Regions from separate parts of the Pseudoalteromonas sp. Cn5-37 genome, predicted to be linked through region 1. Evidence: predicted binding sites of a transcription regulator. Region 1 holds the regulator's gene; the other holds the start of a gene.
The links. The regulator sigma-54, encoded in region 1, starts transcription at its own class of promoters, with help from an activator protein. The targets are predictions, from matches to a motif close to GTTGGCACGNNNNTNGNNT.
Positions count from the first base shown of each region.

Region 2: the regulator sigma-54 is predicted to act here: its motif matches at 1,710-1,728, upstream of L1266_RS11455 (flagellar basal body rod protein FlgF).

Region 1 is NZ_JAKGBA010000023.1:30,388-34,139, forward strand. Features, by position in the region: gene lptA (lipopolysaccharide transport periplasmic protein LptA) at 1-282, shown strand, start outside; gene lptB (LPS export ABC transporter ATP-binding protein) at 279-1,004, shown strand; gene L1266_RS17895 (RNA polymerase factor sigma-54) at 1,111-2,607, shown strand; gene hpf (ribosome hibernation promoting factor) at 2,634-2,921, shown strand; gene ptsN (PTS IIA-like nitrogen regulatory protein PtsN) at 2,925-3,377, shown strand; gene rapZ (RNase adapter RapZ) at 3,378-3,752, shown strand, end outside.
Region 2 is NZ_JAKGBA010000007.1:156,929-160,680, reverse strand. Features, by position in the region: gene L1266_RS11465 (flagellar hook assembly protein FlgD) at 1-183, shown strand, start outside; gene flgE (flagellar hook protein FlgE) at 235-1,602, shown strand; gene L1266_RS11455 (flagellar basal body rod protein FlgF) at 1,763-2,527, shown strand; gene flgG (flagellar basal-body rod protein FlgG) at 2,549-3,337, shown strand; gene flgH (flagellar basal body L-ring protein FlgH) at 3,353-3,752, shown strand, end outside.

The sequences.
Region 1 (3,752 bases):
ATCGCTACAGGCAAACCAGCTTACTTCGAAGAAAAGCAAGCTGATGGTACCGTGATGAGTGCCAGCGCCGAAGAAGTTCGTTATGATGTTGCGAAACGCTTCTTAACACTCAATGGCGAAGCTGAAGTCACTCAAGCGGGTCAAAAAGTAACGGCAAAAAGCATTACCTATGATATGGCTCAACAGCTGATCAGCGCAGAAAAAGACGAAAACTCAACAGATCGTGTACACACTATTTTAGTGCCTGTAGAAAATAAAAAAGACGATAAAGGCCAACCATGAGCACATTAAAAGCAGAGCTTTTAGCTAAAAGCTACAAAGGCCGCCAAGTGGTTAAAAATGTCGGTCTTGAAGTTGAAGCGGGCAGTATTGTTGGCTTGTTAGGGCCAAATGGTGCAGGTAAAACAACGACCTTCTATATGATTGTAGGCCTCGTACCAAGCGACAAAGGAAAAATAAGCATCGATGATAACGATATCACGCTTTTGCCAATGCACAGCCGTGCGCGCTTAGGTATTGGTTATCTACCACAAGAGTCGTCTATTTTTCGAAAATTAACAGTTTACCAAAACTTGATGGCCATATTAGAGACCCGCAAAGATCTTAACAAAACAACGCGCGAAGAGACGCTTAACAACTTATTAGATGAATTTAGCATTCAACATATTCGCGATAGCCAAGGTATGGCACTGTCAGGTGGTGAACGACGCCGCGTTGAAATTGCACGTGCATTAGCCGCTAATCCTAAATTTATCCTTTTAGATGAGCCTTTTGCTGGTGTTGATCCTATTTCGGTGTTAGATATAAAGAAAATTATTGAGCACCTAAAAAATCGTGGTATTGGTGTACTTATTACTGACCATAATGTTCGAGAAACCCTTGATGTTTGTGAAAAAGCCTACATTGTTTCTCATGGGGAGCTAATTGCATCAGGGACACCTGAGCACGTATTAGCTGACCAAACTGTACGTGATGTTTATCTAGGCGAGCAATTCAGGCTGTAACCATTACGCCACCGACTAGAGCATCTGCTAGACTTATACAATGACAATAAATCGATAACAGTGTCCTCACCGTTACCGATAACTTAAAAAGGATTGTTAGGGATACATGAGGCAATCATTACAGCTGCGCATGGGCCAGCAACTTACAATGACTCCACAACTGCAACAAGCCATTCGCTTGTTGCAGCTCAGTACATTGGATCTCCAGCAAGAAATTCAAGAAGCGCTTGATAGTAATCCTCTGCTTGAAGTGGAAGAAGCGGATTACAACGAAGAAAGCATCGGTAAGAATGAGCAAAAAGCGGAGTCTGACGATGTACAAGTCAGCGCGTCTGCCGACGAAGCACCTAGCGAATTCGAGCAAGAAAGCAGTGATGCTCTGAGTAAGGATACGGTTAGCGATGACTTAGCTATGGATGTTACGTGGGATGAGTACATGAGTGCCGCCCCATCAACATCGTCTGGGCCAATGCCTGAAGACGAGTCTATTTACCAAGGTGCTTCAACAGAAACACTGCAAGAATATTTAATGTGGCAACTACAGCTCACACCATTTAGTCCTACCGATGAAGCGATTGCCGTTGCCATCGTTGAAGCTATCGATGACTCAGGTATTTTAACGGTTAGCTGCGAAGATATTGTCGAAAGCTTTAATCAAAATAATGATGAAGAAGAAATCGAACTCGATGAAGTTGAAGCTGTCTTAAAAAGAATACAGTTATTCGATCCAGTTGGTATCGGCGCCCGAAGTTTACAAGAGTGCCTGTGTATACAACTTCGTCAATTCGATGCCAATACGCCATATTTAGCTGAAACTAAAATGGTTTTATCTGAGCATATCGAATTATTAGCAAGTCGCGACTATCGCACTTTAATGAAAAAGACTAAGCTTAAAGAAAACGAGCTTAAAGAAGTGATGACGCTCATTCACAGCTTAAATCCTAAGCCTGCGGATAGCATAGTACGCGAAGAATCTGAGTACGTCATACCCGATGTATCAGTGAAAAAAGTGAAAGGCCGCTGGGTAGTCGAGTTAAACCCAGATTGTATGCCAAAAATTAGAGTGAATAGCCAATATGCAGCGATGTCTCGCTCTGTTAAATCAAGTAGCGACAGCCAATTTATTCGTTCTCACTTACAAGAAGCAAAGTGGTTTATTAAGAGCTTAGAAAGCCGTAACGATACTTTACTAAAAGTGACCAACTGTATCGTGCAACAACAGCAAGCTTTCTTTGAACATGGCCCAGAAGCAATGAAGCCAATGGTGCTAAACGATGTCGCTGAAATGGTCGAAATGCATGAATCGACGATTTCTCGGGTTACAACACAAAAATATATGCATACCCCAAGGGGAATTTTTGAGTTGAAATATTTCTTCTCAAGCCATGTCAGCACCGAAAATGGTGGTGAGTGCTCTTCTACAGCAATTCGCGCTTTAATCAAGAAGTTAGTTGCTGCAGAAAACTCGGTTAAACCATTGAGTGATAGCAAAATTGCAGATATATTGGCTGAGCAAGGAATTAAAGTAGCTAGACGTACAATTGCAAAATATCGTGAGTCTCTAGCAATACCTCCGTCTAATCAGCGTAAAAGTCTGATTTAGACGTTTTACATAGAAGGAAAATGCTTATGCAACTAAATTTAACTGGTCGTCACGTAGAAGTCACTGATTCATTAAGAGACTATGTAAACACTAAGTTCGCAAAACTAGAAAGGCATTTTGATCATATTAATAATGTTCATGTCATTTTAGATGTAGAAAAATTAAGCCAAAAAGCAGAAGCAACTTTACATGTAAACGGAGGCGAGTTGTTCGCTTCTACAGAACATCAAGATATGTACGCAGCAATTGACTCATTGATCGATAAACTTGATCGCCAAGTCATTAAGCATAAAGAGAAATTAGCTCGACATTAAATTATGAAACTTAGTTCACTTACTAATCAGGACTGCAGCAAAGCTGCGGTCCTTTTTAATAGCAAAAAAAGAATTCTTGAGTATATTAGCGAGTTAGCTCACCAGCAGTTTCCTCATTTATCTCAACAAGATATCCTAGATGCTTTTCTGAACAGGGAAAAGTTAGGTAGTACAGGTATCGGCCGAGGAATAGCTATTCCCCACGGTCGAATGAGTGGTGCTGATGAACCTCATGCATTTATTATTGTCAGTGAATCTCCCATCAATTTTGATGCGATAGACAATCGTCCCGTTGATATTTTTGTGGCACTCATCGTACCAGATGGCGATTGCCAGTTGCACTTGAAGACCTTGTCAACAATTGCTGATAGACTTAAAGATAAAGATTTTTGTAAACAGTTGCGAAGTGCTACAAGCGATCAGCAACTATTTCAAGTAATTGCATCAGAGGCATAAATGGAATTAATAATTATCAGCGGTCGCTCAGGCTCGGGGAAATCGGTCGCTTTACGAGTTCTTGAAGACTTAGGCTACTACTGTGTTGATAATATTCCTGTCAACCTACTGCCTTCGCTCGTGCGAAGTGTTTCTGATAATTATGACAAAATTGCCGTCAGTATCGACGTACGTAACTTACCGAAAGAGCAGCAAGAGTTTAATGATATTCTTGAGTACCTGCCAGGTTTTGCTAACCCAACACTATTCTACCTAGATAGTGATGATCAAACCCTAATCAAGCGTTTTTCTGAAACTCGCCGTTTGCATCCATTATCGATTGATTCTTTACCGCTTGATCTTGCCATTAAACAAGAAAAAATCCTGCTTGATGTG
Region 2 (3,752 bases), on a different contig from region 1:
AATGTGCTCCCTGAAGGCGAGTATGACATCAGTGCTGAAGGCTTTGTAAATGGAGACTACAGCAGTATGCCTATGGCGACCTTTAAGAATATTGAAAGTGTCAATATTAATGGCGCAAGCGGCATTATCGTAAATACAAAAGAGGGTGCGGTTAGGCTAACTGATATAGCTGAAATCGCATAAGTATAAAAGGTTTGGGTTAGCTTAGGCTAAGAGATAGGTTAGAGGTGAGTTATGAGCTTCAATATTGCATTAACAGGCTTAGCAGCCGCACAAAAAGATTTAGACGTAACAGCAAATAATATTGCTAACGTTAACACTACGGGCTTTAAAGAGTCTCGTGCAGAGTTCGCTGATGTATACGCATCATCAGTATTTAGTTCTGGTAAAACAAAAAATGGTGACGGTGTAAGGACAACAATGGTGGCACAACAATTCCACCAAGGTTCACTCTCTTTCACAAATAACTCACTTGATTTAGCAATTACTGGTGAAGGTTATTTCGCAATGGCGAATGACTTAGGTGCACAAGACTTTACTTACACGCGTGCTGGTGCGTTCAAACTTAATAAAGATAACTTTATTGTGGATGCGAGCGGTAATTACTTACAAGGTTTCCCTGTTGATGAAGCAACCGGTGACACAACCTCTGTAAGCTTAAGTACATCTTCTGCGCTACAAATTCCAGATGCATCAGGTTCACCACGTGCAACCACGAATGTCTATTCGTCATTTAACCTTGATTCACGTGCCTCTGCGCCAACTGTGACACCATTCGATCCAGAAACAAGTGCAACTTATAACAGCTCTACATCGACAACGGTGTATGACTCATTAGGTGAACCGCATATTCTACAGTTCTTCTTTGTGAAAACTGATTCTACAGTGACTGGTAATGAAAATGAGTGGGAAGTATACGCTACATTAGATGAAAAGCCATTTGATGCAACAGGTGTTGAGCAAACCACAACACCTTATACACCATTATCAACTTTTCAGTTTGATGCCAGTGGCTTACCACAAAGTACAGATGGTACAGCGAATACTGATACAACATTTAATCCATTAACGTTACCGAGTGGTTTAGGTGCTGCGACAGGCCTTTCTGATTTACTTTCGAATGGTGCAAGTTTCCCTGATGATGTGACTATTAACTGGCGTGATGAAGCGGCAACAGCAAATAAAGTTCCAACTCAATACGCAAGTAACTTTGAAGTAAAAGCATTAGAGCAAGATGGTGCGACTGTAGGTCGTCTATCAGGAATTGATATCGGTTCTGACGGTAAAATTGTTGCGTCATACAGTAATGGAGATACGTCGTTCCTAGGTCAAGTTGCTATGGTGCGCTTCTCTAATTCTCAGGGCTTGCAACAAGTTGGTGATACATCTTGGAAGAAGAGTTTAACGTCAGGTGAGCCGATTGCGGGTGAACCAGGTTCAGGTACTCTAGGTTCAATTAACTCATCAGCGCTTGAGCAATCAAACGTTAACTTAACCAATGAACTTGTTGACTTAATTAGTGCTCAGCGTAACTTCCAAGCAAATTCACGTGCGCTTGAGGTTAACTCAACACTACAACAAAACATCCTACAGATCCGTTAATCTTAACGGTTCTAAGCTTAATCCGACACGAAGGCTGCTTCCTCTATTGGCAGCCTTTTTTCATTCTTACTATTCATTTTTCTCTTCTATTTTAGCGTCAATTTTACTTTGGCACTTTTATTGCATTTCCTAATTATCGTATTTTTAGTGAGTCAATGTTATGGACAAAATGGTCTACATTGCCATGTCGGGTGCTAAGCAAAGTTTGCGAGGTCTTGAGCTCAAGGCCAACAATCTTGCTAATGCTAACACCACTGGCTTTAAAGCTGATTTTGCACAAGCTCGCTCTATGCAAGCCTTCGGTGAAGGTCTGCCATCTAGGGTGTTTGCAATGCAAGAACGCCCAGGATCTAATATGGAATCGGGTGGTTTTGTTGAAACTGGCCGTGAGCTTGATATCGCGATGAGCGACCGTGGTTGGTTGAGCGTACAAGATGCATCCGGCAATGAGGCGTACACCAAAACTGGCACATTAAACATTACTCCAGATGGCGCATTGATCACCAGCCATGGCCGTCAAGTAATTGGCGAAGGTGGTCCAATCATTTTGCCATTGCCTATTGAAAAAGTTGAGTTTAGTGAAGATGGCGCTATTCAGGTTCGCCCGCAAGGTGCGCCTGCTAACTTTTTGGAAGTGGTTGATCGCTTAAAAGTGATTGAGGCTGATAACACTCAGCTTGAAAAAGGCAATGACGGTTTATTTCGACCAAAAGAAGACATGTTGGTCAATGACCTTTGTGGTTTTTGTGACATTTCACCAAACGTAAAAGTATTGTCGGGAACGCTTGAAATGTCGAACGTAAACCCAGTGCATGAAATGGTCGATATGATCAGCAATCAACGCCAATTTGAATTACAAGTTAAATTGATGAAAACAGCCGAAGAGCTCGATGAGCGTCAAGATCAGCTGTTACGCATTGTTTAAGATGACTGAGAGGGTAGAGTTATGAATCCTGCATTATGGATCAGTAAAACCGGGCTTGACGCCCAGCAAACCGATATTTCGGTGATCTCAAATAATCTCGCGAATGCCAGCACGGTAGGCTACAAAAAAAGCCGCGCCGTATTTGAAGATTTACTATATCAAAACATTAACCAGCCAGGTGGCCGCTCGTCGCAAGACACTGAAATGCCGTCAGGCTTAATGCTTGGTGCCGGTGCCAAAGTGGTTGCTAACCAAAAGAACTTTTCACAAGGTAATATGCTTACCACTGAAAATTCATTGGACTGGATGATCTCAGGCCCAGGTTTTTTTGAAGTGCAATTACCAGATGGCAATATTGCCTATTCACGTAATGGTCAATTCACGACTGACGAAGATGGTCGCATTGTAACTTCCGGCGCGGGTTTTCCATTACAGCCAGAAATGAACGTACCGGACGATGCACAATCAATTACTGTTTCACAAGACGGTGAAGTATCAGTGCGTATTTCAGGTCAAGCAGAGAACGTGGTCATCGGTCAGCTCACCATTAGTGATTTTATTAATCCATCGGGTCTTGAGCCTATGGGGCAAAACTTATACACAGAAACCGCTGTGAGTGGCGCACCTGTGCAAGGTAATCCTGGTATCGACGGTTTAGGCACTGTGGTTCAAGGTTCCCTTGAAACCTCTAACGTGAATGTAACGGAAGAGCTTGTTAACTTGATTGAAACGCAACGAATTTATGAAATGAATTCAAAAGTGATTTCAGCGGTTGATGAAATGCTTAGTTACATCAATCAGCAACTTTAATGGGTAGGAGGCAGCATGCGTAATATTATCTTAGTCACATCAGCAGCATTGATGCTGGGTGGTTGTATGACAACGCAAAATCATCATGTGGTTCAGGATGACCCTTACTATGCGCCTATGTATCCGGAACCAAGTACTGAACAAGTGGTACCAACAGGTTCGTTGTTTGATAGTTATTCGGCAAATGACTTGTACTCAGATAAAAAGGCATTACGCGCCGGCGATATCATCACTGTTAAATTGCAAGAGTCTACCCAAGCAACTAAAGCGGCAAAAACTGAAACCGACAAAGAAACAGATGCTAGTTTAGACCCTGTTATTGGGCTTGGCGGAAACCCGGTTAACATTGGTGGCGACAGCATTCAGTTTGGTATTGGCTCAGGGGCATCGTTTAAAGGCGATTCAAAGTCTAACC